DNA from 2 places in the Slackia sp. CM382 genome. Region 2 is predicted to be linked to the other one. Evidence: riboswitches for the same ligand, from Rfam matches in the RefSeq annotation. Region 2 holds a riboswitch; the other holds the start of a gene.
What was found. Region 2 has a riboswitch for thiamine pyrophosphate ahead of cytX (putative hydroxymethylpyrimidine transporter CytX). Riboswitches for the same ligand answer to the same signal wherever they lie in the genome.
Positions count from the first base shown of each region.

Region 1 (14,713 bases), on a different contig from region 2:
GCATCCCTCGCTGACGAATTCGGTCCGGCGTTCGCGGGCGTCGATTCCCTTACGGTTCTCGGTGTCTATGCGGCGGGCGAGGATCCTATCGAAGGAGTGAGCGGCAGGCTCGTCGCCGATTCCGTCCGCGCGTGCGGCTCGGTTTCCGACGTGTCCTACATCGAGGATTTCGACGAGGCGATCCGTTCCGTCGTCGATCGGGCCCGGGAGGGCGACCTCGTCATCACGATGGGCGCGGGCAGCGTCACGAAGCTCGGCCCCGGCATCGTCGACGCGCTCTCGGCGCGCTAGGGGCTTCGCATGGCGTCCCTTCTCGGCCTGCCGCCTTCGTTTTCGGGATTCGTGCTTGAAAACGAGCCTATGAGCAGGCATACGACCTATCGCATCGGCGGGCCGGCGCGCGCGTACGTTCGCGCCGATTCCCTTCGCTCTCTCGTCGACGCCATCGACGCCTGCCGCATCCGCGGCTTCGGGTGGTTCGTTGCGGGGCGGGGAAGCAACCTGCTCGTGTCGGACGAGGGATTCGACGGCGTCGTGATCTCGCTCGGCGCCGAGTTCTCGTCGTGCGCCGTCTACGACGATCCCGACATCGTCGTGGCAGGCGCCGCATGCCCGCTTTCAGGCGTCGTGCGCAAGGCGTTCGAAGCCGGACGGTCGGGTATGGAATTCGCCGTCGGCACGCCCGGATCGATCGGCGGCGCGCTTCGCATGAATGCGGGAACGCGCAACGAATCCATCGGGATGCGCGTGAAGTCGGTGGTCTCGTATCGCCCCGGCGCGGGTCTCAAGCGATACGGCGCCTCGGACATATCCTGGGGGTATCGGTCCTGTTCGCTTCCGTCTGACGAGATCGTCTTGGAGTGCGAGCTTCTGACGAAGCCTGGGGATGCGATGATCAAGGCGCGCATGGAGGGGGCCATGGCGCGGCGCCGCAAGACGCAGCCGCTCACGTTCGCTTCGTGCGGCAGCGTGTTCAAGAATCCCGAAGGCGAATCGGTCGGCCGCCTGATCGAAGGCGTGGGCCTCAAGGGCCGGCGATGCGGCGATGCGCAGATATCGGATCTTCATGCCAATTTCATCGTGAACCTGGGGCATGCGCATGCTTCCGACGTCGTTTCGCTTATGCTTGACGTTCAAAACGCCGTACGCGTCGAATACGGCATCGACCTTGAACCGGAGGTTCGCTTCCTTGGATTCGCGTAGGAGCATATCCGACCGATCGTCCGTGCGAAGCGGGCGTTCCTCATCGCGACGCCCCCAGGCCGCCTCCCGTTCGACCCGTCCCGCACGCAGGGCGGCCTCGTCTCCGTTCGGCGCTCCGAGCAGCGGGTCCGAGCGCCTGCATGCCGCCCGTGCGGCACGGGAGGGCTCCGGCCTGACGTCGATGCGCGTCGGCGATATACGCCGCAACGACCGCATCCGTCGCGATCAGGAGCGCCGGCGCGGCGTCGCACGGCGCGTCGTGGCCGTTCTCGTCGCGATCGCGGCATTCCTCGTCGCGGGCGCGGCGGCCTATTCCTCGAATCTTTTCGCCATCGAGGACGTTTCGGTCGAGGGGGTCGAGCATCTGACCTCCGAGGAGATGAGCCGGCTTGCGGCCATTCCTGCGGACACGACGCTTCTGCGCGTCGACACGGGCAAGATCGAGGCGAACATCCTGCGGGATGCATGGATCAAGAAGGCGAAGGTCTCGCGCGGATTCCCGAACACCCTCGTCATTTCCGCGACCGAACGTCCGATAGCGGCGACGGTCGAGGTTCTGTCCGAAGACGGATCGACGAGCGAGCTGTGGGCCATCGCCGACGACGGCACGTGGCTGTGCAGGATTCCCGACCAGGACAGCGCCGAGGGACGGGCCATGAGCCCCGCCATCTACGACGATGCCGCGCATGCGCTCGCCATCACCGACGTCGCCTACGGCCTGCGCCCTGAAGTCGGGTCGACCTGCACCGATGCGAGCGTCAACAACGCGCTTGCCATCGTCTCCGGCATGACGACCGAACTTAAGGACCAGGTGAAGCAGATATCCGCCTCGTCCTCGGACAACGCGACGCTCACGCTCGATTCCAACGTGGAGATCGCCTTCGGCGCTGCGGAGGACATTCGCGACAAGGAACGCGTCTGTCTGCAGATCCTTAAGGACAACGAAGGATCGGTCGCCTATATCAACGTGCGCGTGGCGAGCAGCCCCACCTGGCGTTCCGTTTGATCGCAGCGCATTCCGCGTATGTGCCTTTGGCGCATCGGCGCGTCTGATATGCCTGCTCGCGCTTGCATTGTCGGTCTCTTCGTGTAAAGTGAACCTGCTATGCTTCGTTTGAATGGGGCAGCGCACGAACACAAAGCGTTTCATCGAGGCTCGACGGTACGTATTCGGTTTTCTGGAGGAGACTATGTCTAATTCTATGGGTTCGGAGCACCTCGCCGTAATCAAGGTCGTGGGCGTCGGCGGCGGCGGAACCAACGCGGTCAACCGCATGGTCGATGCCGGAATCAAAGGCGTCGAGTTCATCGCCGTCAACACCGACAAGCAGGCGCTCCTCCTTTCCAATGCCGACAAGACCATCCATATCGGCGAAGAGCTGACCCGCGGTCTCGGTGCGGGCGCGAATCCCGAGATCGGCTGTCAGGCCGCCGAGGAATCCCGGGCGGAAATCGCCGACGCGCTCGCGGCCGCCGACATGGTCTTCGTGACCGCCGGCGAAGGCGGCGGCACCGGCACCGGCGCCGCGCCCGTCGTCGCCGAAATCGCGCGCGAGCAGATCGGCGCGTTGACGGTCGGCGTCGTGACCAAGCCGTTCAGCTTCGAAGGGCGTCTTCGCCGCAACCAGGCCGAACAGGGTTGCGATCTGCTTGCGCAGAAGGTCGACACGCTCATCGTCATTCCGAACGACCGTCTTCTCGAGGTCGTCGACAAGAAGACCTCCATGCTCGACGCCTTCCGCCTCGCCGACGACACGCTGCGCCAGGGCATCCAGGGCGTGACCGACCTCATCACCATTCCCGGCCTGATCAACCTTGACTTCGCCGACATTCGCACGGTCATGAAGGATGCGGGCACGGCCATGATGGGCATCGGCTTCGGCTCGGGCGAGAACCGCGCCGTCGAAGCCGCGACCGAGGCCATCAACTCCAATCTCCTCGAAGCCTCCATCGCCGGGGCGAGCCGTGTGCTCTTCTCCATCGCCGGCGGTCCCGACCTCACGCTCGCCGAGGTCGATGCGGCTGCGCGCGCCATGGAATCCGTCGTCGACGAGGATGCCAACATCATCTACGGCCAGATCGTGGACGAGAGCCTGGGCGATCAGATCCGCATCACCATCATCGCGACCGGTTTCGCGCGCACGAACCAGTCGGCCATCGACTTCGAAAGCGCCCGCAGCGACCTATTCGCCTCCACCGCCGCTGCGAAGCCCGCCGCCAAGCAGAGTTCTCTGCGCGACACCTATACCTCGAATTCCAGCCATCCGACGTCTCCCGCCGCCTCGTCGGCGTCCGCGTCGAGCCGCGTGACCGACGAGGACTACATCCCCGACTTCCTCCGCCGCCGCTAAGCGGGCGCCGAGGACCGAGATCGATGCATGCAGCCCCGAGCCCTTCCTTGCCGCTTCCGCGGCTCGCATGGGGCCGGGGCTTTTCCGTGCCCGCGCTCCTCGACGAGGACCTCTTCGCCGTCACAGGCGTGCGCATCGCCTTCACGTGCCGTGACGGCGGCGTGAGCGCGCCCCCGTACGCGGGCCTGAACCTCGGGTCGCATGTCGGGGACGATGCGCGGGATGTCGCCGCGAACCGCGCGCGTCTGATGGCGGCGTTCGGCTGCCAGGACGCTCGTCTGGTCGTGCCGCATCAGGTGCACGGCGATGCCGTCGTCTCCCTTGACGACGCCGCATCGTGCGAGGCAGCTATCGCCCAGGCGCGCGAGGCCGCCGATGCGCTCATCGTGCGCGATGCCCGCATCGCAGCGCTTCTCTGCTTCGCCGATTGCGTGCCTGCGATCATCGTCGCGCCCGACGGCAGCTTCGCCGTCGTGCATGCGGGGTGGCGCGGCGTCATGAACCGCATCGTCGTCAAGGCCGCCTTCGACCTCGTCGGAGGCGATGCCTCGCGCCTATCGGGATGTAATGCGTATATCGGGCCGCATATAGGGACATGCTGCTTCGAGGTCGACGAGGAGCTGGCAGCGCGTTTCGCCGCGACGTTCGGCGACGGCTGCGTGCGAGAAACGCGCCATGTGGATATGGCCCGCGCCCTTGCGGCGGACCTCTCGAAGGCAGGCATGGACGAGAGGCGCATCTGCGATGCGGGCCTGTGCACCTACGAAGACGGGCGATTCTATTCATACCGACGCGAAGGCGGGACGTGCGGGCGCCAAGGCGCCTTCGCCTGCCGCATGAAGGACCGAAGGTGATTCCCATGGCATTGAAGGATCGATACGACGCGATACGGACCCAGGTGGTCGATGCGTGCGCCGCGTCGGGCAGGGATGCGTCCGCCGTGCGCATCATCGGCGTGTCGAAGACCGTGGACGTCGATGCGGTTGCCGAAGCCGTTGCGGCCGGCATCCACGATTTCGGCGAGAACCGTCCCGATGAACTCGCGCGCAAGCACGATGCGTTTCCTTCCGAGCGATGGCACTTCATCGGCAATATACAGTCTCGCCATCTCAAGGACGTGGTGGGGCGCGCGTGCCTCATCCATTCCCTGTATCGGCCGAGCCATGCCGACAAGATCGATCGTCTCGCGGACGCGGCCGGCATCGTCCAGGACGTGCTCATCGAGGTGAACGATGGGGAAGAGAACAAGCAGGGCCTTTCCGCATCCGAACTCCCCGCTATGATCGAGCACTGCTTCGGGCTTGCGCACGTGCGCGTCCGCGGACTCATGATGATGGCGCCGAAGGATTCGCCCGAGGAAGCGGATGCGTCGTTCGCGCGCCTTGCGCGCATCCGCGAGGAGATGCGTCAACGCTTCGGCGCCCAGGGCTTGACGCTTGACCTCGATGAGCTTTCAATGGGAATGAGCGACGACTATCTTCAGGCCATCCCCTACGGGTCTACTATGGTAAGGATAGGCCGCGCGATCTTCAGCGATACGTATGGACTTTGCGGCTGAGACAGGAAAGACAGGAAAGACATGGCGTTCAGATTCCCGAATATCGATGAGGTGAAGGATCGACTCGGCCTGCCCTCCCCGCACAACGTCCCGGCTGCGCGCTCGTCTCGCCGCGCATCATCGCGCGATGCGGACGATGAGTTCGAGCGCGAAGACTACGGCGAATACGCGTACGACGATTCCGCCGACTATGCCCAACCCGGATACGTGCGACCCGCTGACAAGGTTGCTGCCGCAGGCCGCATGCCCGCGCTCGTGACCTCTCGCGACATCCGCGTCCGTCGTCGCGCGTCCGCATACGACGACGCATCGGCCGATGCCGCGCCCGCCCGCTCTTCGGCCGGGCTCGAGAATCTGTTCTCGTCGACCGCCGAGCCCCGCACGTCCGTCTCGGCTGCGGCTCCCGAGGCGTCGCTCGCGCCGCGCGTGCGCACCATGGTCGTGGTTCGTCCCGAGACCTACGACGATGCGGAGCGCGTCGCCACGGCGCTCAAGATGCGCAGCGTCGTCGTGCTCGCATGCGCGGCCGCTCCGGATGCCTTGATGAAGCGCGTGCTCGATTTCTCGTTCGGCGCCGCGAGCGCCTTAGGGGCGCAGGTCGACGTCATCGCTCCGCGCGTCTTCGCGCTCAATGCCGGCGCCGCTCTGAGCGATGCCGAAAAGGAACAGCTACACGAACAGGGAATTCTATAATGCATACGATTCAGTACCTGATTGTCTCCATCGTCGACGTCTACTCGTTCATCCTGTTCGTCTATATCATCATGTCATGGATTCCGATGAAGTCGGGCTTCATCGCCGACGTGGATGCGGCGCTCGGCCGCATATGCGATCCGTATCTCGGTATCTTCCGTCGCGTCATCCCGCCCATCGGCATGGTGGACGTTTCGCCCATCCTTGCATTCGTTGTATTACAATTGGTTGCCAGGCTGGTCGTAGCCGTCTTGTAGGTCCTCGATCGCGAGGTCGGATTCGCATACGTTAAGGAGCTGTAATGGCCATCACTTCCGAAGAAATCCAAAACCAGATCTTCACGGTCAACCGCAAGGGCTACGATCGCGACGAGGTCGATGTCTTCCTCGAGCATGTGGCTGACGAGATCGATGGCCTGAATGCCGAGATCCGTCGTCTGACCGAGCAGGTCCGTTCCATGCGCGACGCCGATGCCGGCTCCATTGACGACGAAGCGCCCATCGATCTCGATGCCGCCTTCGCCGAGCCTGCGATCGTCGCGGAGCCCGATGCCGAACCTGCTCCCGCCGCGCCTCTGACCGAGGATGAGAAGGACGCGCGCATCGCCGAGCTCGAATCCAAGCTTGCCGCGAAGTCGAGCGATGCGTCTGTCATCGCCGAGGCGCTTTTGACCGCGCAGCGCTCCGCCAAGGAGGTCACCGACAAGGCCGAAGCGGATTCCCGCAAGATCCATAAGGACGCCGAGGCCGATGCGGCCGATATCATCGAGCGCGCCAACGTGGAGCGCGCCAAGATCGAAACGGCGATTTCCGACCTCGAGCTTTCGCACAAGGCCACGTGCGAATCCTACGCCGAGAGCCTGCGCGCCTTCATCGACGATGCGAACAAGAAGCTTGCGGATATCAACGAGGAGCTCACGCGCAAGAAGCCGGTGCGCACCCAGATGCATTACGCGTCTGCCGCCGCCGCACCCGCGCCGACCGGCGCCGTGGCGGCGTCGAACGTCATCCCCGGCGCGCATGCCAAGCCGGCGGCCCGCAATGCCGCTCCGGGCGCGACGCAGGTCGTCGAGCGCGATCTGAGCGGTTACGGCGATGCGTCCGATGCGTTCGACCTGGGCGATCTCGACTAAAGACTGAAGGCGGCATGCGGCAGGCATGCGCCCCGAATGAAGAAAGGCTCCCGATCGGGAGCCTTTCTTCATATGCCGTAGCGGGCCTGTAAGCCGGGTTCTGTCTTTGAAGACGGCCATTTATCTAGGGCGCCGAAGCGCCTCGAGCAGGCTACCCGCATGCACGGAGAGACGACCGTATCGCATGCCTATTCGCCCTTGCTTCGGATGGGGTTTACCAAGCCGCACCGTTACCGATGCGCTGGTGCGCTCTTACCGCACCTTCTCAGCTTTTCTCCTGCCGACGCCGAGACGCCGCATCCCGAAGGGATCGCAGGGGAGTTTCCTTTTCTGCAGCACTTTCCGTCGGGTTTCCCCGCCCGGCCGTTAGCCGGCATCCTGTCTCTTGAAGCCCGGACTTTCCTCACGCGCCGAAAAGGCGCCCGCGACCGTCCGGCCCGCATAGCCAGCGTATTGTATCATGCGCTTGCAAGGCGTCGGGCAGACGGCCCGGACGTCATGCAAGAATCAATCGAGGCGGCGAGGTTCGGGAGGTTGCGGTGGAGCAGCGGCACGAAGGCGGATGCGTCCGCATCGCATCGTCGGGCGGTGTCGGATCTTCGGGCGGCATCTGCGCCGTCGTCGGATCGGCGGCCTTCGACGAGGCGTTTTTCTTTCGCCATCGGTTCGACTACGTCGTTGCGGCGGATGCGGGGTTCGCTTCGCTTATGCGTGCGGGAATCCGCCCCGATGCCGTGGTGGGCGATTTCGATTCCCTCGGATTCGTCCCCGATGTTCCCGATGCCGTCGTCCATCCCGCGCGCAAGGACGAAAGCGACCTGTTTCTCGCCTGCGAACAGGCGCTGGCGCATGGGTGCGGGACCATCGCGCTGCTCGGTGCGCTCGGAGGCCGGCTCGACCAGACCTATGCGACCCTTCAGACGCTCGTGCGGCTTTCCCATCGGGGCATCAGGTCTTTCGCCGCAGGAGACGGCGAATGCGTGGCCGTCCTTACGGGAGGCGCGTTCGACGAACTGTTCCTTCCTGCTTCCTTGAACGGGGGATTCTCGGTCTTTTCCGCTTCGGACCGCTCGTTCGGCGTGGACGAGGAAGGGGCGTCGTATGCGCTCTCGTCGGCAACGCTGTCGAACGACGTTCCGCTCGGGTTGTCCAACGAATGCGCAGGCGCTCCCATCCGCATATCCGTATCCGAGGGCGATCTGCTTGTTTTTCTCCCGTCCTCGACGACCTTCGACGTATAATCCCGCGCATGGGGAGCTTGCGCGAGCAGGCTGAGAGGGGGCTTTTCGCGTCCCGACCCGTGGAACCTGTTGGATAATGCCATCGAAGGGAGAACCATGGCCATAGAGGCTGAACTTGCGCGCATGCTCGAAGACGTGCGCGCGCACGGACCGCTCGTCCACTGCATCACCAATTACGTGACGGTCGAAAGCTGCGCGAACGCCGTTCTGGCGATCGGCGCGAGCCCGATCATGACCGACGAGGCGGAAGATGTCGAGGATATCGTCTCCATCTGCGGCGCGCTCGATCTCAACATCGGCACGTTGAATGCCCGTACGATCGAATCCATGAGGATCGCAGGAAGCAAGGCGACCGAGGCGGGCACGCCGATCGTGCTCGATCCCGTCGGCGCCGGCGCGTCCCGGCTGCGTACCGCGACGGCTTCCGGCCTGCTCGACGACCTGGGAATCAGCGTCGTGCGGGGAAACATGAGCGAAGTCAAGGCGCTTGCCGGCGCATCGACGTCCACCAAGGGCGTCGATGCGAATCCCCTCGATGCCGTCACAGAGGACACGCTGGCCGAAGCGGCCGCGTTCGCGTGCGACTTCGCGCGCCGCGCCGGGTGCGTCGTCGCCATCACGGGCGCGATCGATGTCGTGGCGGACGAGGCGCGCGCGTTCGCCGTGTTCAACGGAAGTCCGCTCCAAGGCCGCATCACGGGCGCCGGATGCATGCTGTCGGCCGTCTGCGGAGCCTACGCGGCCGACCATAGGGACGACACCCTCGTCGCGACTCTCGCCGCCATCGTCCATATGGGCATCGCCGGCCAGATGGCGTCCGAGCGCATGGGCGAGAAGGACGGGACGGGCAGTTTCCATACCTATCTCATGGATGCCCTGTCGACGCTCGACGGTGCCGCGATGCGCGATCGCGCGTTCGTGCGGGAGATCGCCCGTGGATAGTCCGCGCGCCTACATCGCCGCGCATCCCGAATGCCTGCTGCTCTACGGCGTGACCGATAGCGCCTGGCTCGAGGGGCGCTCGCTTGCCGCATGCGTATCCGATGCGGTGGCCGGCGGCACGACGTTCGTGCAGCTTCGCGAGAAGAAGATGGCGACCGATGCGCTCGTCGCGTTCGCGCGGGAGGTGCATGCGGCATGCCCGGATGTGCCGTTCGTGATCGACGACGACGTCGACGCTGCCGCGCGATCGGGCGCGGACGGCGTGCATGTGGGCCAAGAGGACGCCGCGTGCGCCTCGGCGCGCGCACGCCTCGGGGACGATGCCATCGTGGGGGTGTCGGTCCAGACCGTTGCGCAAGCCCTGCGCGCTGAGCGCGACGGAGCGGACTATCTCGGCGTCGGCGCCATCTTCAAAACGGCAACGAAGGCCGAGGCGGCGGACGTCTCTCTTGAAACCTTGCGCGCTATCTGCGATGCGGTCGATATTCCCGTCGTCGCCATAGGCGGCTTGAACGAACGGACCGTCGATGTGCTCGCCGGAACAGGCGTGCGGGGCGCAGCCGTCGTTTCTGCTCTGTTCTCGGCGGACGACGTTCGCGGGGCCGCGCAGCGTCTGTCGGAAAGGCTCCATCATGTCCTATAGCGTACCTACCGTGCTGACCATCGCGGGCTCGGACAGTTCGGGCGGCGCGGGCGTCCAGGCCGACCTCAAGACCATCGAGTCGTTCGGTCTGTTCGGCCAATCCGCCATCACGTCGCTCACCGCGCAGAACACCCTGGGCGTGAACGCCGTCTTCGACGCGTCGCCCGAGTTCGTCGAAGCCCAGATCGATGCCGTTTTCGATGATATGGTCCCCGATGCCGTCAAGATAGGCATGATATCGTCGTCGGCTATCGCCGAAGCCGTGGCGCGCGCGCTTCGCCGGCGCGATGCCCGGCATATCGTCGTCGACCCTGTCATGGTCGCGACGAGCGGCGCCGATCTCATGCGGGATGGCGCCGTCCGGGCCGTCGTCGGCGACCTCTTTCCTCTGGCGGAGGTCATCACGCCGAATCTGTCGGAGGCCCGCGCGCTCTGCGGGTTCGACATCGTCGATGCGGCAGGCATGGAACGCGCCGCTCGCATGCTTGCAGGCATGACATCGGGCGCCGTGCTCGTGAAAGGCGGTCATCTCGACGAAAGCGCCGATGACTGCCTTGTGTTCGATGGCCGGACGTGCTGGCTGCGCGGAACGCGCGTCGATACCGGCAACACCCACGGAACGGGATGTACGCTTTCGAGCGCCATCGCCTGCGGGCTTGCATCGGGGAAATCCGCGATCGATTCCGTGCGCGTCGCGAAGGCCTATGTGGCCGGCGCTCTTTCGAGCGGCTTTTCCATGGGGAAGGGGTCGGGTCCGCTCGACCATATGTGGCGTTTGCGCGAGGCGCTCGCTTCGCTGTGACCGCAGAGCGGCCGGCATGCTTCGGCATGCGCGGCCGGGCGTATGGGGCCGCGATGGACGAATCGCATCCCGGAGAGCACGGAGTGCCGCAGGGAATCCGTGCTCTGGGTGCCGTTCGGATCATCGCGGCCTTTTCGCGTGCGGCACGAATCAGGGGTGCGCCATGGTAGATGGGCGCAGGAAGCCGAAGGGCGGGGGCTCGCCGCCCGGTGAGTTTCTCGGCAGATGCCCGCAAGGTTCCAGCAAGGTTTCTGCATGATGTGCTGTGGATAACTTTCTCTGAAATATGCACGGAATAAGAGTTCAAAGCGTGAATGGGATGAATTCTGCAAGAAAAGCAATGCATGTCGATGCGAACGATGAGGGAACGGGGGATGTTCAAGGCAGGCCTGCGGACAATGGTGCGGGCTAGAACCCCATGGGGCGCGGGCGTGCATGAAAAGCCGCTGCGTCGGCGCATGCACCGGGCATCCGGGTCGTTCGCATGCATGTCGGAAATGTGCGTTGGGAATAAAAAACCACCGCCGAAGCGGTGGTGCATCGTTGGTAGCCTGGAGGAGATTCGAACTCCCGATCTCCGCCTTGAGAGGGCGGCGTCCTAAACCGCTAGACGACCAGGCCATGTATGTTGTGGCGCTTAGTAAATGGCTGGGGTGGAAGGAGTCGAACCCTCACATACGGCACCAGAAACCGCTGTCCTGCCATTAGACGACACCCCAATGTGTGAGTCGCATGTCTAAGCGCGAGTACGTATATTACTGGCGGCATCATGCTTCGTCAAGCATGAATTCTAAAAAATCAGCCGCATAGGGCGCTTATCGTCGCCAGGCGCTTGCACGTGAATCCAGGAACGAGAGGAGGGCGTCCCGTTCGTTGGGAATACGGTCGTCCATGACTTCGTCGAGGGCTGCCCGAAGCGCGGCCCCGACACCGGGACCGCAAGGAATTCCGCAGGCCATAACGTCGTTTCCGTCTATCTGCAAGTCGGCGATCCGAAATGCGCTCCGATCCTTCAGCACATCTTCGAGGACGGATTCGACCTCATCGGCCTGCGCGCCCCGGTCCCGGTGATCGGGTGCGTGGGCGGCCGCATCCGCTCTTTTGACGTCGAGCAGCTCGCGAAAGAGGGTCACGTCGCCGCCCATGCGGTTGAGCATGCGCCGCACGCCTCGCGGCGTCGCGGGAACGATGTCCTGATGCAGCGCGACAAGCGTGCAGATGGCGTCGATGTCCGTCGCCTTGAGCCGAAGACGCTGGAGCGCCTTTCTCGCGATTGCTTCCCCGGCCTGCGGATGCCCTTTCGCGTGACCGATGCCCTCGTCGTCGACGGTGAAGACGCTCGGTTTCCCGATGTCATGGAAAAACGCGGCGTAGCGGGTGATGCGTCGGGCCGGAGCGGCGCCGACGGCATGCGCGCTGTGCTCGAGCACGTCGTAGATGTGATAGGGCGTGCGCTGATCGAAGCCCTTCATGGGCAGCGCTTCAGGGATGAATACGCCGATCACGTCGATCCATTCGATGATGGCGTTGCAGGCATGGTCTCCGAGGAGCATGCGGGAGAACTCGTTTTCGATACGTTCGGCCGCAACGCCTCCGATGAGCGGCGCGAGCCGACGCATGGCCGATTCCGTGCGGTCGTCCACGGCGAATCCGAAACGCGAGGCGAATCGAACGGCGCGCAGGATGCGGAGAGGATCCTCCTGAAAGCGCTTCATCGGATCGCCCACGGTTCTGATGATGCCGCCTTTCAGGTCGGAGCATCCGTCGTACGGATCGAGAAGGCCGCGTTCGGGATGATACGCGAGCGCATTGAACGTGAAATCCCGTCGGGCGAGGTCGAGTTCGATCGAATCGACGAAGGACACGCTCGCGGGATGGCGCGCGTCTTCGTAAGGACCGTCGATGCGATACGTCGTGACCTCGACGATGCGCCTGCCCGTATTGACCGACACCGTTCCGTGCGCGGTTCCCGTTTCGTAGACGCGCATGCCGGCATCGACGCATACGCGTGCGACGTCCTGCCAGCGCGCCGATGTCGCCACGTCGACATCGTGGGCGTCGTCGCCTGCAAGCGCATCGCGCACGTAGCCGCCGACGACCCATGCCGATGCCCCGGTTCCTTCCAGAAGATCGAGAAGGGTTTCGACATCGGTGGAAAGGGATATGCGCGCGTTGGTGTCCATGGACCGATTCTAGTGGAAGCGTTGTGGAAATCCGAGCGATTTCAGCGAAAGATTTCGACGCTCGCGCATGAGATCGGGGCGGACGTCTTTTCATGCCGGCATTCCCATGCTTCGGAAATAAAATGTTACCTAGAAGGTGATAGATATTCGGCAACGCATGAATCGATGTCTATGAAATAGAACATTAAAGCTGATGAGAGATGTATGAAACCATGCGTTGCCCGTACGTTCTTAGGGGAGGACCATGAGGAACTATCTGAAAGCTTCGGCATGCAACGGACGAAGACCCAAGGGCGCAGGCGCGCGTCGCCGTCATCCGCGGCCGAGGCTTATGCGCTCGATGATTTCCGAGCGTGACGTCCCCCGCGTGCTCATCGCGCCGACGGGCTTCGGGAAGACGACGCTCGCCGTCGAATACGCCGACGAGATCTTCGGATTCCGTTCGACCCATTGGATCGATGCCCGCGATACGCTTTTCATCCGCGACCTCGATGCGCAGACGGTGCTGCCGGCGTTGCTCGAATACGGGGAAGAGGGATCGCTCGTCGTGTTCGACGATGTGCCGTATCTCGACGACGTTCGCGCCGAGTCGTTCTCCGAAGTCGTCGACGGCCTTATCGAGGCGGGTTGGGAGGTCGTCGTCGTGACCGAGCCGTCGTTCGAATCGGTGCTCGACCGCCATGCAGGATGCGTCGTCGTGGATTCCACGGATTTCCTGCTCGACGACGGGGAGCTGGCCTCGGTCGCCGCCGAGCGCGCCGTCGATCTGAAACCCGGCGCGGCCGGTTCGTTCGAGCCCGTCCGCGTATGCGCTCTCGCATGGGGCGAGCCCGAGGACGAAGGGCGCTTCCTCGACGGGCTGACATCGGGGCTGCCTCACGATATCCAGCTCGCGCTCTTCGTCATGCTGGTCGCGCGCGAAGGGTCGTCCGAAGAGCTTTTCCATTTCGCGCGGGCGCTGAAGAAGGACACGCGTCGATTCATCGAAACGTACTATCCTTTCGTAGGCATCGATTCGGTCAATGAGGCCTTTTGCACGACGCCGCTTTCAATACCGCAGATCAAAAGGATCTTCTTCGCTTCGCTTGATTCCATCGTCTCGATCTCGGCTTTCTCGAGCGCCGACTCTCTCGTCATGAAGCTTGCGAAGCTGCTGTTCACCAAAGGGGAATTCTCGCGCGCCTGCGCTCTTGTGGGCGAGTTCGCCACCCGCTCCCGACGTCTTTCCTGGCTTGAGTCGAATCTCGAGGTCCTGTTGCATGCCGGGCAGCCCGGCCCTGTGCTCGAACTGGTCGAAGGGTTTTCGTCGACGAAGGCGCCGCTTCCTTCGGACGTGGCCACCGGCGCCATGCTTGCTTCTATCATGTTGGACGATTCCAAGGGCGCGTTGAGGATGGCTGCGCGCATCAGGGGAGACGCAGCGTGCGACGTATGGAGGCGTTGCCTCGCCGCGCTCGCGACGATGCGGTTCGGCAGCGAACGTCAGCGCATGGACGCACGCTCCTTCATCGAGAAGCACATGGACGAGCACTCGTTCGACCTCATGGCGAACGACGAAGGCATGCTGTCGGTTTCCCGCGCGATGCCCGCCGTCATGCGCGCGGCGTCTCTAGGCGAAGACGATATCGAAGGCGCGATCGCGCAGATCGAGGATTGCGGAGATCGCATATGCGAAAGCAGGATCGGGATGCTCGTGCTCACGCGGCTCGTTGCCGATGCGGCGGCGGTCTGCGTCGACGATCCGACATGCGTGGAATGCGCCGCATGCGCCGACGATGCTTTCGAACGCGGCGTATCCGCCCTGCGCGGCCGTCGCCGCCGCTTGGCGGTGCCCGATTCGGCCGAGGCGCTGCTGTACGGGGCCTTGGCGAAGCATGCGGATATGCGCGGCATCTCCTTTCCGGATGACGATCTCGAACGCAAGGGGCGCTGCGAGATCATGCTCCTTTCGCTTGCCGTTCAGAA
Region 1 is NZ_ALNO01000018.1:125,503-140,215, reverse strand. It holds gene murC (UDP-N-acetylmuramate--L-alanine ligase) at 1-291, shown strand, start outside; gene murB (UDP-N-acetylmuramate dehydrogenase) at 301-1,203, shown strand; gene HMPREF1155_RS07670 (cell division protein FtsQ/DivIB) at 1,190-2,209, shown strand; gene ftsZ (cell division protein FtsZ) at 2,394-3,554, shown strand; gene HMPREF1155_RS07660 (polyphenol oxidase family protein) at 3,641-4,408, shown strand; gene HMPREF1155_RS07655 (YggS family pyridoxal phosphate-dependent enzyme) at 4,414-5,112, shown strand; gene HMPREF1155_RS07650 (cell division protein SepF) at 5,134-5,805, shown strand; gene HMPREF1155_RS07645 (YggT family protein) at 5,805-6,062, shown strand; gene HMPREF1155_RS07640 (DivIVA domain-containing protein) at 6,107-6,937, shown strand; RNA gene rnpB (RNase P RNA component class A) at 7,012-7,381, opposite strand; gene HMPREF1155_RS07635 (thiamine diphosphokinase) at 7,477-8,178, shown strand; TPP riboswitch at 8,178-8,286, shown strand; gene thiM (hydroxyethylthiazole kinase) at 8,275-9,120, shown strand; gene thiE (thiamine phosphate synthase) at 9,113-9,763, shown strand; gene thiD (bifunctional hydroxymethylpyrimidine kinase/phosphomethylpyrimidine kinase) at 9,753-10,565, shown strand; tRNA gene HMPREF1155_RS07615 (tRNA-Glu) at 11,110-11,186, opposite strand; tRNA gene HMPREF1155_RS07610 (tRNA-Gln) at 11,211-11,284, opposite strand; gene HMPREF1155_RS07605 (CCA tRNA nucleotidyltransferase) at 11,381-12,748, opposite strand; gene HMPREF1155_RS07600 (BTAD domain-containing putative transcriptional regulator) at 13,089-14,713, shown strand, end outside.
Region 1: it holds a riboswitch for thiamine pyrophosphate, as region 2 does, so the genes downstream of both, thiM (hydroxyethylthiazole kinase) here and cytX (putative hydroxymethylpyrimidine transporter CytX) in region 2, are expected to answer to the same signal.

Region 2 (14,713 bases):
CGGTAAACCTTCTCTATAAGATCCGCGCGCAGTATCTCATTCGGAGTGCCCGTGTCGACTACGGCACCATCGTCAAGAACAGCCAGGTAGTCGCAATACCGAGCAGCAAGATTCAAGTCATGCAAGACGACCACCGCCGAAAGGTTCTTCTTGCGCACGGTTTGAAGGATCTTATGCTGCTGAAAAACGTCAAGATGATTCGTCGGCTCGTCTAGAAGAAGAACATCGGTTTGCTGAGCTAGGGCTCGTGCCAACATAGTGCGCTGGTATTCGCCGCCGCTTATCCCCGTGATCGGACGGTTCTGGATTTCTTCTATCCCCAGCTCAGCAAGAGCCTCATCCACAATGGACTCATCCTTTGCGGTGAAGCCTTCGAACACGTTGCGATACACCGCGCGCCCAAGGCGCACATACTCGCGAATCGTCAGCGGGATCGATGCAGATTCCGTCTGCACCACGACGGCCATCCGTTTTGCCAGCCGCTTCGTGGAGTAGCTGCTCAGCGCATCGTCCATGAACACGATATCACCGGATGTCGGGTTCAAAGAACGGTACAGGCATTTCAAGAACGTGGATTTGCCCGATCCGTTCGGCCCGATTATCCCGAAGACGCAACCGTGCGGGATAGAGAGGCAAACCCCACTCAGCGTGGGATTTGCCTCTCGGGTTCCCGCATAGCGGAACGTTACGTCTTTGCAGTCGAAGAGCGCCATGAATTCCTATTTCAGAGCATCGGAAATGGTCTGCATCGCATCCATCATTTCCGGCGTAGGCCAGGTGTTGTGGTTGGAGATGCCGATGATCTTGCCGTCCTTGACCGCCTTCATGGTATCGGCGCCCGGCTCGGTGAGCAGTCGAGCCTTATCCTCTTCGAAGGTAGAGCCGGTGCGGCCATATTTGACGATGATCACATCCGGATCTTTTTCAAGCACGGCTTCCCAATTCACCTCTTCGAGATACGGAGCTTCTTCATTGGCGAAGATGTTCTCCAGTCCCAGATGCTCCATCATCTGGCCCTCGATGCTTGCATTGCTGACCGACATCACGGGATATTCCGGAGAGAAGTAGAACAGCATCACTGCGGTCTTTCCCTTACCGGGCTTCGACTTATCGAGCTCTGCCATCTGCTGTTCGAACTCTTCGGCCTTCTGCTCGCCGCGCTCGGGCTGTCCAAGCACCTTGCCAAGTTCACGCAAATCACTGCTGATAAGCTCGAACGGAGTCCCTTCCGGAACCACCAGGGATCCAGCGCCGTCGGCCTTCGCGTGCGCGACGCCTGAGTTCGGCATGATCACTTTGATTCCGGCAGCTTCTACCTTTTCAGGATCGAATCCGGTAAACGTATCCGTAATGACGAGATCGACATCTTGGGAAATAATGCTCTCGGTGCTCAGCTCGCTGTCCGAAATGATTTCGGCTCCCATGGCATCGGCTTCCGGATTCGGATCTTTGAACTCGCCCGAGCGATACGCGAACTGTCCCTTTTCTGCAAGCTCGGCCGCATAGATGGCCGAAGTCGGCCCGGAAGTGAGAATCTTCTTCGGAGCCTCGTCGAACGTGACTTCGCGACCACCGTAGGTATACGTCACCGGATACGCGGCATCCATCGACGCCGACGACGCTTCAGTCGAGTTGTCGGCAGAATTCGAACAGCCCATAAGGCAGCCGACAAGCACGGCGCTGACGGCCAACGCTGCTCCCACTTGCTTCATCATCCTTGTTTTCATCATCTTCCTTTCTCAATCCCTTCCCTGTTTCCCTGACTTCCTTTTCGTTTCCAACCCGCCGCTTCGGCTATACTGCCGGCGCACCAATGCGATGAGGACGGGGGTCCCGACCAGTGCGGTAATGATGCCGATAGGAATCTCCCTCGGTTGGAAAGCGATTCGTCCGATGACATCCGCCCAGACCATCAGCGTCGCGCCGAGCAGCGCCGATACGGGAATCACGGATCTGTTGGTGGCGCCCACCAAACGGCGTGCCGCATGCGGAATCACCAGGCCCACAAAACCGATCTGACCGGCCACCGACACCAGTACGGCGACGCATGCCGATATCAAAAGCATGCTCGCCATCCGCAGATGTTGCGGATGAAAGCCGCTGACCTGCGCGGTTTCATCAGAGACCGATATGGCATCCAGGCCCGATCCTATTCCCATTCCGACGATCATCGTTGCCAGCAGCGCAAGAACCGGAAGCAGCATCTGGTCCCAGTTCGCAAGCGCCAGAGATCCAAGCATCCAGAACATCACCGAGCGTGCAGCGCCTTCGTCACCGGATGCGAAAACCATCAGGTTCGTGAGCGCCGTCATGGCAAAACCGATCGTAATGCCCGCGAGAATCACGCGACTGGATGTCAGGGTGCCGCCCGTCGAGGCGATCGCGAACGCCGCGACTGTGGCGATGACGGCACCGATGAATGCCGCACCGGCCAATCCGAACGCGCTGCCGATTCCGAACACCAAGATGAGGGCTGCACCAGCAGACGCACCCGATGCAGTGCCCAGCAGATACGGGTCTGCCAGCACATTGCGCACCAGGCTTTGCATGATGGCACCGCAAATAGAAAGACCTGCTCCGACGATTGCGGCGAGCACTATGCGCGCGCCGCGGACATCCCAAACGATCACTTCGTCACGTGGGCTGAACGAACCCTGGCTTCCGGAAATCTTGCACCAGAAAACCTCCAGGACAACACGTGGCGAAATATCCGCGAGCCCGATTCCGAAGGCCGCGAATATAGAGGCGATCAACAGCAGAGATCCCACAATGACCACTAAGACCGCACGTCGGTTCATCCGCAGATCATCCTTATTCGCACATCCTTCAAACTAGGTATCTGAACGGTCGGATTCGATTATTTTATTCCAATAGACCTAAAAAAGTTAGACATGTCTAATTTTTTTAGGCGAAAAAGAGCGCTGACGGCATGGAGCAGCCCTACGTCATCCCGTTACGGGCTCCATGAAGGCACGGTATCGTGGGCAATCCCGTAAGAGCTGTTCATGGGTGCCGAAAGCCGAGAGCTTGCCGTCCTCGACGAATGCCACCGAATCTGCCGAACGTATGGTCGAGAGGCGATGCGCGATGGTGATCGTAGTTCGACCCTCATACATGAAACGACCTGCTGCGACGAGCTTCTGCTCTAGATTCGGGTCGAGATTCGACACCGCCTCGTCAAAGATCACGATCGGAGAATTCTTCAAAAACGCCTGGGCTAGACTGAGACGCTGACGCTGTCCGCCCGAAAGCGTCGCGCCACGTTCGCCGATCAACGTATCCAGCTGGTCCGGTAGCGCACGGATCGTTTCATCCAGCTGAGCGATCTCGAGAGCCTGCCAAAGCTCGCCGTCGGAAGCGCTCGGCTTGGCCATGCGCAGATTGTCCCGTACCGTGCTGCGGAATATATACGGATGCTGCGGGACAAGCGTCACAAGCGTGCGCAGTTGGCTGAGCGGAATGGAATCGATCGGCCTGCCTCCGATGCAGATGCTGCCGGATTGGGGCTGATAGAGCCTCATGGTCAGCGCCGCCATCGTGGACTTACCGACTCCGGTCCGTCCGACGAGCGCCACCGACGAACCTGCCGCGATCGAAAGGCTGAAATCATCCAGAATCTTGGCATCATCGGTATATCCGAAAGTCAGATCCTGGTATTCGATGCCCAACGCTTCGTCAGGGAAGTCTGCCGATTCGCCGTTGTCGGGAATCTGCCGAGGCATGTCGACCAATTCGAAGAACCTGCGCGTCGCGCCTGAAACCTCTCCGAGCTTACGGAGCATGCCTGAAAGGCTCAGGCATGCTTTGCAGGATGCACTGAGCAGCATCATTGCGGACGGTATATAGGCAAGCTCCACGCTGCCGGCCTGATTCAGCGCAAGCAGCCAGGCCAACGTACCGATGGTTGCAGTTGAAATCATGAGCTGCGAAACCGCGATCTCGATGCCCGAGCGCACGATATACCGGCGCTTGCATCGTTGGACCTCCAGGGTTGATTCTCGAATCACGTCCAGCTGCCGATCGATCAGCCCGAGGCTGATGATCTCTCGCGACCCTTGGATCATTTCCAGAGAGCGGCTTTTCTGCCTGGCAAGACTCTGCCGAATGCGTTCACCCTGTCGGGTTTGCAAGGGCAAAGTGAGTATCGGCACAAGCAGAACCGCCGTAGCGGTTATGAAAAGGATCATCCCGGACGGACCGACCAGAACGATCATGACGATCGTGAAGATCGCATTCGCCGCAACCGTGGCCAGGAAATCGATGACGGTATGGGCGTAGAACCACTCGGTAATCTCGACATCGGACATGGCCGCGGCAGTGACGTCCCCGGTCGTCCTGTGCTGCAGCCCAGAAGGGCTTACGCGATTGATGGCATCGAAGATCTCGATACGCAGATCCGCGATGATCTTATAGCTGTAAACGTGCGCGAACCACATATCCAGCCACCAGGTCACTCCCACCGATAGAACGAGAACCGCCAGGCTGGCCAGCGCCCACCAGGCGATGCCGTCTATGTGATTGACGAGCATGATATGGGAGACGAGCGCCGCTCCCAGCACATTAAGAACCGTCACGCAGATGCGATGCAGCAGAAGCATCACGAAGATGAGCGCGACGTATTTCTTATACTGCGTCAGTCTCGGCAAAAGCCGCGCAAGCGGATCGAAGGCTTCACGAAATGCATTCTGCTTCATGATCGAATCAGCTCCTGGGCGGTAGCGACGAGGGCCGCATAGGTACCGTTTCGGAGCAGCAGGCTTTCGTGGTCGCCGATTTCAACGAGGCTGCCTTTCGATAGGACGACGATCCTATCGGCCTGACGAACGGTTTCCAGACGGTGGGCGGACACGATGACGGTCAAGGTTCTGCCTTCGCTGGATAGTTTCTTGCGATGGTTCTCGATGGTGGACAAGACGAGCTGCTCTGCTCCAGAGTCAAGAGCCGACGTGGCTTCGTCCAGCAGCAGAATCGGGGTATTGCGAAGCAGCGCGCGGGCGATGGCCAGACGCTGGCGCTGGCCGCCGGAAACGCCGCTGCCGCGTTCTTGCACGCGAATATCCAGCAGCTCGTCGATATCGGCGATATCATCGAGTCCAAGCGAGAGGCAGAGTTCGCGCAGCTGCTGGTCGGAGGCTTCCGGTGCGCAGGCTCGCAGATTGTCGGCAATGCTGCCGTCGAAGATGACCGGCTCTTGAGGAACGAGCGTAATGAGCGAAGACAGGTCCTCGCGAGAAAGCGCGCGGAGATCGATGCCGCCGATGCTGATCTTCCCGCTGGACGGATCGCCGAACCTGAGCAAAAGACCGAGCAGGGTTGATTTACCGCATCCGGACTGCCCCACAAGCGCAACCGTCTCGCCGGACCCGATGGCCAAGGAGATATCATCGGTTGCGCGAGACTTCGTCGACGGATAGCAATACGAGACCTGATCGAAATGAATATCGAACACGGTCGGAGGCGCCTGGCTCGGCAAGTCGTCGTCATGAGGCGTTCGGGCCTTCAGCAACCCAAGCGCTTGCTGCGCAGTTGCATAGCCATGGAAGCCGGCATGCCAATTGGAGCTAAGATCCTGAAAAGGACGGAAGAGCTCGTAGCTCAGGAATAGGCACCAGAACAGCTGCGCGATGTCTACATGCCCATGCCAGACCTGGACGATGCCCAGCGCCAGCACGATCACAGGTCCGCCGTTCACCATCCAAGATGAAATCGCGGACCCCAGAAGCGAAATCCGCATCTGCGACAACGTGGCGGACAGGAGGGTCCGGGCAGCGTGGATGATCTTGCTCCGCTGCTGCTCCACGTTGTTGAAGAGCTGCAAGGTCGTCATGCCCTGCATCGCATCGACCACCTCGGCATTCATTTGAGAATACTGTTCCCAATGCTGGTAGCCGCGACGATCCAGCACCTTGTTCCATAGATTGGGAAGGATCGGGGTAAGCAAAGCCGCGCATCCGCCCACGAACGCCACCAAAGGATCCAGTCGGAATAGCAAGACGATGGCCACGGTCACGGTTACGATGGTGACGCCGAGCTGCGGAATGTATCGTCCGTAGTAATCTTCCAGCAATTCAACGCCATCGGTCACGAGCGCCTCGACCTCGCCGGTGCGCTTCGAAGATAGGCCGAACGGACCCATCTTGTTCAGATGCTCGAGAAGCCGCACCCGGACATCGAGCTTGATGTTTCTGCCGACCCGACTGACAAGCAGCTCCTGAACGAGCATAACGAGCGGACGCACCAGAAGAACTACGGCGAATAATCCTAAAAGCAGCGTTATGTGAGAGAAATCCCATGCATATAGCATGGAGAAGATGCGCGATATGAGCCAGGCCTGGAAAAGCAGGATGCCGGATAAAGCCAAACCGATGAAGAAGGACGCGACCATGGGCAACCATCCGGCACGACCGAGCCTGAGGATGTCGTAATGGGGCATGCTCTTCCTCTCCGATAAAAGTTAGATATGACTAACATATCGGAAAATTAGCAGGTCGCATGCATCCTGTCTAGCTCACGTTCCGTTTTGGGAGCGACGAGGGCGTGACTGGACGAATCCCTTTATCCGGTCTCAACGGCCCTAAAACTTACGCCTTACGCACCATGCGCCGCTGAGCGAGCCGCACGACGACGGCGACACCCGCGACGATGACCATGACCGGCAAGGTATTGCCGACCGGAAGGCTCCAGGCAAGCGACCAGCGATAGAGCGCGAAGCCGCCGATCCACAATGCGAGGGCTACCACGTCGAACGGCTCATCCGACATATCGCGCTCCAGAATGAAGAAATCGGCGACGACGAGCGCGGCCATCGGCGCGAACACGGACCCGATCAGGTAGAGGAACGCCTCGAAATCCCCCACGGGAGCGAACGCCGCCAAAACCGCGCCCACGACGGCGGCCGCAACGCCTACGATGCGCGCATCCAAACGCGATGTTATGGCAGACGCGGACTCGCCTGCCGACTGCGCATCCAGAAACGTTGTCGTCACCGTGGAGAAGACGACGATCATGATGCCAACGATGCCGAAGCCCGCCGCGTTCAGAATTCCTGCGATATCGCTCGTGCCTGCGATCAGGGCCATTCCTAGGCCGATCATATACATCCAGCAGCTGCCGAGCAGATAGGCGACCGTGGCCGCACCGCTGCCCGCACCGGGCTTCTCCGCGAAACGCGTATAGTCGCCCGCGACGGGAAGCCATGAAAGGGGCATAGCGACCGCCAGCTCGACCCCGGCACCGAACGTCATGGTTCCGTCGGCGGCGAAGGAAGCCGGAAATCCGTCGAGGCTCCCGAACACGACGTAACTCACGATCAGCGTGAGCACGAACAGAAGCGCCGCCGCGATCGATTGCAGCCGCCCCATCCAACGCACGCCGAACGCGATCCACGCCACGATAAGCGCTGCGATCACGACGCACCATCCCGCAGTGCCCAGCGCCGGGACGATCTGCGTCGCCGCCACGGCGCCCGACTGGATCATGATGGCCGTCCACCCGACCAGCTGAAGGACGTTCGCCGCCGAAAACAGCACCGACCCGCGCGATCCGAACGTGCGTTTGGTCGCATCCATCGCCCCGACGCCGGTGCGCGCGCTTACGAGCGAGACCAGATAGAACATCGCACCGCCGATGAGATGCCCTAGAAGAATCGCCGCAAGCCCTTGCTCGATTCCAAGCGGCGCGAAATACGTTCCGGTGAGGATTTCCGCCAAGGATACCGCTGCGCCGAACCATATAAGGCCGAGCGTGGGGGTTGAAAAAGATGCATGGCGATCGGCCATATCGGCTCCCTTCGTTGGCATTACCCACATCAGGTTCTTCGGGTCGAAGCGACGTTACGCTTCCTCTCAGCCCGCATGGCGCGAGCTCCCCGCCTCCCGTCTTTCGAGAGTTCCGATAATCTAGCACAATCGGCCGCATCCGTCGGAGTCCGCGAAAGACGCGGCCTATAATCCTTGCCCGATCGTACTCTAAAAGCACCCGTGCGCTCGAACGGCCTTCGACGCCTCGGCAGGAGCTATACGCATGACAGACGGAACGCCTCAAGATATCGATGCGAAGATGCCGGAAGAAGCATCGATGCATGCCGACACGAACCGGCCGGACACGATCGCGCGCTTCGAAGACGGCGGGGATGCGTCGGCGCATGCCCGCACGAGCCAGGAGCGCATGAGCGCCTCGGGCAGGCCGCTTTCATCCCGCTGGCTTCGCATCGTCTCGATCATCTGGTCAGGACAGGCCGTTTCCATCGTAACGAGCGGCGCATCCGGCTGGGCCATCATCTGGCACGTCACCCAAACCGAGCAGAGCGCCCTCATGCTGTCGCTGCTCATGATGTTCAGCATGCTGCCCTTAGGGCTTCTCTCCCCGCTGGGCGGGGTCGTCGCAGATCGGTTCAACCGCAAGGCGGTCATGATAGTCGCCGATCTGGGAGCAGGCGCATCCTCGCTCGTGCTCGCCCTGCTTGTCGTCGCAGGCACTCGCTCATTCGCGCTCATCTGCTTGTTCGCCACCATCCGCAGCGTCTTCTCCGCATTTCACGCCCCGGCGATGACGGCGGCCATGCCCATGCTCGTCCCGGAACGGCACCTTCTGCGCATCAACACCCTCGACCAGCTGCTTGAAAGCATCTCGAGCATCTGCGCGCCCGCCGTGGGCATCGCGCTCTATACGGCCTTTGGACTGGCGCCCACGCTCATCATCGAATTCATCGGCGCCCTCGTCGCCTGCGCGGCGCTCAGCCTTGTCAAAATCCCCACCGTGAAGGTCGAGGAGGAATCCACCGTCGCCGAGCAGATGCGCGTCGGCTGGGATGCGCTGCGCGTCCATAAAGGACTCGTCATGCTTCTAGGAGGGCTGACCGTAGGGCTTATGGCCTTCGCGGCGCTCGGCGCGATCTATCCGCTCATGGCCACGCAGCACTTCGGCGCGGACGGAACGATGGTCTCTGTCGCCGAGGCGATTTCGGGAACGTGCATGCTCGTCGGATCGATCGTCATCATGGCCTGGGGAGGCGGCAGGCGGCTCGCGCTGCTGCTCTGCGCCTCGGCCGTCCTCATCGCCGTGCCCATCATCGCCGCAGGGCTGCTTCCTTCCACCGCGTTCTGGATCTACGCAGGCCTCATGGGGCTCGCATCCGTCTTCATGGCGTGGTTCAACGGACCGCTCATGACGCTCATCCAGCAGCGCGTTCCCGAAGAGAAGACGGGGCGCGCCATGGGGTTCTTCTATGCGCTCATCGGCCTTGCCATGCCGGCAGGGATCGCAGTCGGCGGCGTCATCGCCGAATGGATCGGCATCCCGACGTTCTTCGTCGCTTCGGGAATCCTCTTCCTCGTCATCGGGCTCTCCGGATACCTCTTCAAGGACATCCGCGCATTGGATGCGCCGTCCCAGGCCTTGAAGGCCTCGTTATGAACGGGCTGCGCGACGCGCGATAAGGCGCGCGATCGCGTCCATGAACGCAGCGTCGGCGCCAAGGGCGGGCACGTAGGTGAATGACGGGTCGGAGATCCCCGCGGTCGCGGCCGCATCCAGGTACGCGGCCTTCGCCTCGAACCGGATGTCGTGATAAGTCTCCAGGCAGTCGACGGAGAAGATGGGCGAGGCGACGGCGATGTCGCGCACGCCTTCGGCCGCGAGGCGACGGACGGTAGGCACCAGCATCGGCCCCACCCACCTGCGGCTATCGAAGCGCGACTGGAATGCGATGACCTGGTCTTCTTCAGGAACGCCCAGGATTTCCGCCGTGCGCCTCAGCGTCTCCGCCGCCGCGTCGGGATACGTATCCCCGCCCTTCGTCACATATGAGACGGGAATTGAGTGATACGACATGACGAGCTTCGATCCCGGACGGTACGACCAGCATCGCCTGATGGAGCCGGCAAGCGCATCAAGATATCCCGGTTCGCGCCAATATTCGTCGATGCGCAGGACCTCGGGCGCCGCATCGGCGGACAGGCTGCGCGCCTTCGTCAGAGCGGCGAACTGGGCGTCGAATTCGTCCAACACGCTTCCCGCGCAGGGAATGGTCTTCTGCGGATACATCGGCAGCACGATGATGCGATCGACGCGCGCGTCCAGGAATGCTTCGATCGCGCCGCGGATGCTCGGTTGGCCGTAGCGCATCGCGAGCCTGACCTCGTGCGGCTCGTCTATCAGATGCGCAAGGCGACGGGCTATCTCGTCGCGCTGCGCCTGGGACTCCAGCATGAACGGGCTGCCTTCGGGAGTCCAGAAATCGATGTAACGATCCAAGGTTCGACGCGGACGCTTCGGCAGTATGAAGAGCTCGAGGATCGGGCGCCAGATCAGAGGCGGCACGTTGATCAGATGACGGTCTTGGAGGAATTCGCGCAGGTGCGCACGAACGGCCTCTTCGGTCGGCGCGGCGGCGGTGCCGGTATTGACGATCAGGATGCCAAGCATGCGGCGGTTCTCTTCCAGCGCGAGAAACCGCGCGTGACGGGGAATGAAACCCGTTCTTTATAGCATCGGGACGCCGAAGAATCACCCGTCAGATTGCAGGGTTCCCCAAACACGCACGTCACAGCGTATCTACCACCTATCCGAACGCGCCTGATGGCGACGCGCGAGCGCGACGGCGAAGGCGAGGACGCCGGCTGCCAACGCAGGTGCCGAAACGCCGAACGCGAGCGCATGGGACACGAACCCGCCCCCGAGAACCAATCCCCCGATCGCTGCGGCGGACAGGATGGCCGTTGCGGCCGCGATGCCGAGCGCGAACAGAAAGAACGATCCCCGCTGGCGCGAAAACGAAAGCACGGCCGCCGCGACGACCCACGACGCCGCGGCAAGCCATATGGCGGGATCCGACAGCAAGGCGACCGCATGCGTATCCATGGCCTGGCCGAACGACAGATGGTTCAGCGCATCCCATCCCGCAAGGCTGAAGGATCCGGCGCAGGCGAGACAGAAGCACAGAACGGCCGATGCGGCAGCAGTCGCCGCCGCTTCTTTTACGTCAAGCTCGCATCCGCAGGCCATCGGCGCAAACGCTGCCACACCGAACCCGCCGGCGAGCGGCGCCGCCAGCAGGCAGAGCGAAGGCGCGCGCCCACGACGCCCGATGAAAAGCCACCAGACGGCGCCGACGGCGGCGACCGCAGAACCCAAGCCGTAGGCGCCGGTCATGAAGAGCGCTGCGGAAAACGCCGCCAGCGCGACGAGCGATCCTGCAGCAGGAAGGAGCAGCGCCGCCGCGGCGGCCACCCCGACGACGGCCCAATACGCAAGGGCCGCAGATCCCGTGCCCCCTGCGATCCGAGGCATATTCCCCAATGAAACGACAACGAGGAACAGGCAGGCCGCAAGCGAGAACAGACGGGGTGCGACCTGCGCGGCGCGGCCGCCCAGCCCATCGAGGTCGGTCATGTCCAAGCCATCGTCCTCGGATGCCTCGTCCGGCATGTCGGCGGCATCGTCGGTCGCATCGCCTACGATCCGCGCAAGCTCGCGCTTGCCGCGGCGAACGTCGCCTAAATACGGCATGAGCTGGCCGGAAAATTCCTTCACCGTATCGAAGCGGCCTTCGCGCTCGATCGTCAGGGCATGGAACAGCACGTCGTCGAGCTCAGGCGACACATCGCCGCGCACCTGGGACGGGATGACGATCTCCGCTTCTTCGATCGCGCGCTCGGCTTCGGAGAGCGTGTCGGCGTAAAACGGGTTGTCGCCTGTGAGCATCTGGTAGGTAAGGGCCGCAAGAGCCCATTCGTCCGTTCGTTTATCAGGAGACTCGAGCCGCATCTGTTCGATCGGCATGTAGCCGATGGTACCGCCGGCGGCGCGGCCGAAGCCCGCCTCGTGCGAAAGCTCGGCCAGGCCGAAATCGGTCACCTTCACCTGACCCTGCCGGTTTATGAGCACGTTGTCGGGCTTGATGTCCAGATGAAGCACCAGATTGTCGTGCGCCGCCTCCAATGCGTGGGACACGGCGTCGAACACGCAGGCCGCCGCATCGATAGAAAGCATGCCTTCTTGGCGCATGAGCTGCGTCAGCGTGATGCCGTCCACGTATTCCATGATGAGATAGGCCATCTCGCCTTCGATTTCGAAGTCGAGCACGCCCACGATGGCGGGGTCGATGAGCATGGCCGCGGTGCGTGCCTCGGAAAGCCCGGGCGCCTCGTACCCGACCGAATCGGGGTCCACGCTCGCAAGGGGCAGGCACTTGATCGCGACGCGTCTCTGGATGCGCGTGTCCCACGCCACCTGAACCGTTGCATATCCGCCTTTACCTGCGGTCGAGATGGGGCGGTATCTGTTCAAGATGAGATTTTGCACCTGCCGCCCTTTCGACTAGAATGAGTCGTTATTATATGCTTTGAGCTCACGAACCAAAACCGCAGAAAGGCTTGAGGTAACCACCCATGGGATTGTTCTCCAGGTCCGGCAACCCGGAAGAATCGGGCGGCAAAGTCTTCGATACCCCGCTTTCCCCCGTGCAGATCGTCAAAAAGGCTGAAAAGCAGATGCGCAGGGAGAAAATCCTCAGCGCCGGACGGGAATACGCCCCCACCCTGTACACGGTTCTCGTGAACGGCGACGACGACCAGCGCCTCTTCGGCTTCTATCCGACGCTCGCAGGCGAATGCGAGACGCGCCTTTCCGCCACTGCGGCGGCCGACGGCCTGACCATGGACGGCCAGCCGCTCGTGCGCTTCATCGTAGACGACACCTTGCGCCGCGGCAAATTCGACATCGTCGCCGAAGTCGTGAGCGCCTCCATCGTCAAGCAGCTTCGCGCCGAGGAAATGCAGCGCTACAGCATGTCGCCCGCATCCGCGCAGGCATCCGCCCCGGCGCCGCACCAGGCCGCAGGCGACTTCCCGCATCCCGCGCAGCCGATGCCGGCTGCGCCCGCCGACCCCTACGCCCGCTCCGGCGCCTATGAGACGCCGTATCGCGCCGACCAGAACGCCGCATACCCGCAGTACGACGCCTACGCTCCCGAAACCCGGGAAAAGCCGCCGCTGCCGCGCGTTCCCAAGGAAGAGATCGACTATTCGCTCGATTACGGCGAATACACCTTCGACAGCAAGAACTTCACCGACTATGACGACAAGGACGCCGCGGCAGCGCCTCGCGATGCGCAGGCGAATGACGGCCAAGACGCCTTCGACGTTCCCTCGCCCGTCTCCAACCCGCTCTATTCCAGCCATAAGGCGGATTCCGTGCCGCTCGTCTTCGACAAGAAGCCCCGCGCCGCCGCCGACGCGCCCGCCGCTGCGGCAGCTCGTGCGGAAGGCGAGCCCGACCAGGCGTCCTATCAGGCGCATGGCCAGGTCTTCGGCCTGCCCGAAATCTATCCCGCAGGCGCCCCTGCCCCTGCTCCCGCGCCTGCCGCGCCGCGCCCGGCCGCGCCCGCACCCTATACGCCCGCCGGCCGCGTGCCTGAACACGCCACCACCGCATTCACGGGCGGCGCCCAGGCCTCCGCGTACGCGCCCTCCCAGGGTTCCGCCCATGCACGTCTGGTCAACACCGTGTCCATGCGCACGTACGACCTTGCCACCAACCGCATCCTCATCGGCCGCGAGACCTCGAACGACATCGTCGTGAATGACCTCAACACGTCGCGTCATCACGCCGAGATCCGCTTCGAGCCGCAGGGCGTCTGGGTCATCACCGACCTCGGATCGACCAACGGCACCTACGTCAACGGCCAGTTCGTCACCCGTAGAGGACTGCAGGAAGGCGACCGCATCACGCTCGGCGTGACCGACTTCGTCTTCACGCTTCGTTAGGAGCCCGGCCGTGATCGACATCATCCTGCTCGCCGGCCGCCTGCTCTTCGTCGCGCTGCTCTATCTGTTCCTGTTCGCCATCATGCGCACAGGAATCGGCCTGGTCAAAGGCCAGCGTAAGAAGGAACGCAGCTGGGGTGTGTCCGTCGAGAAGGGCCCGAAGGAACTGCGCGGCGTCAAGATGTCCGTCCACGGCCCCATCATCGTCGGCCGCTCGCCCGGCGCCGATATCGTCATCGGCGCGAGCTACGTCTCCGCCCGGCATGCGCGCTTCGTGCTCATGGGCCAGAACCTCTTCGTCGAAGACCTCGGCTCCACCAACGGCACCGCCGTCAACGGGCAGCGCATTTCGGCGCCCACCGCGCTCCGCAACAACGATGTCATCAACATCGGCGACGTCGTCATCCGCGCGAGGTTCGAATAGTGGCCTCGCGAAGCACACGGGGCCGGCACGAGCGCACGCCGCTCCCCACGTACGGTTCGCGGACCGACGTGGGCCTGGTGCGCGAGCATAACGAAGACAGCCTGGTCGTGCGCCCTCCCCTGTTCGCCGTGGCGGACGGCATGGGCGGCCATGCGGCAGGTGAAGTCGCAAGCGAAATCGCCGCCCAGACCCTTATCGAAGACACTCCTGACAACGCCGACGCGCAAGAGCTCGCGCGGGTCGTCGTCCAAGCGAACCGCAATATCATCGTCGCCGCACGGCAGGGCCGCGGGCGCAAAGGCATGGGCACAACCCTCACCTGCGCGATCGTCGACCGAGAACGGCTGCTTGTCGCACAGGTCGGAGATTCTCGCGCCTATCTGCTGCACGACGGCGTGCTCCAGCGCCTGACGCGCGATCATTCCCTGGTCGCCGACCTGGTGGAAAGCGGACAGATCTCCGAAGAGGAGGCGCGCGTCCACCCGAACCGCAGCGTCATCACGCGCGCTCTCGGCTCGGACCC
Region 2 is NZ_ALNO01000019.1:85,186-99,898, reverse strand. It holds gene HMPREF1155_RS08290 (ABC transporter ATP-binding protein) at 1-713, opposite strand, end outside; gene HMPREF1155_RS08285 (ABC transporter substrate-binding protein) at 720-1,727, opposite strand; gene HMPREF1155_RS08280 (iron ABC transporter permease) at 1,740-2,798, opposite strand; gene HMPREF1155_RS08275 (ABC transporter ATP-binding protein) at 2,946-4,694, opposite strand; gene HMPREF1155_RS08270 (ABC transporter ATP-binding protein/permease) at 4,691-6,433, opposite strand; gene cytX (putative hydroxymethylpyrimidine transporter CytX) at 6,582-7,778, opposite strand; TPP riboswitch at 7,767-7,880, opposite strand; gene HMPREF1155_RS08260 (MFS transporter) at 8,023-9,414, shown strand; gene hemH (ferrochelatase) at 9,409-10,425, opposite strand; gene HMPREF1155_RS08250 (serine/threonine-protein kinase) at 10,555-12,303, opposite strand; gene HMPREF1155_RS08245 (DUF3662 and FHA domain-containing protein) at 12,390-13,766, shown strand; gene HMPREF1155_RS08240 (FHA domain-containing protein) at 13,777-14,190, shown strand; gene HMPREF1155_RS08235 (Stp1/IreP family PP2C-type Ser/Thr phosphatase) at 14,187-14,713, shown strand, end outside.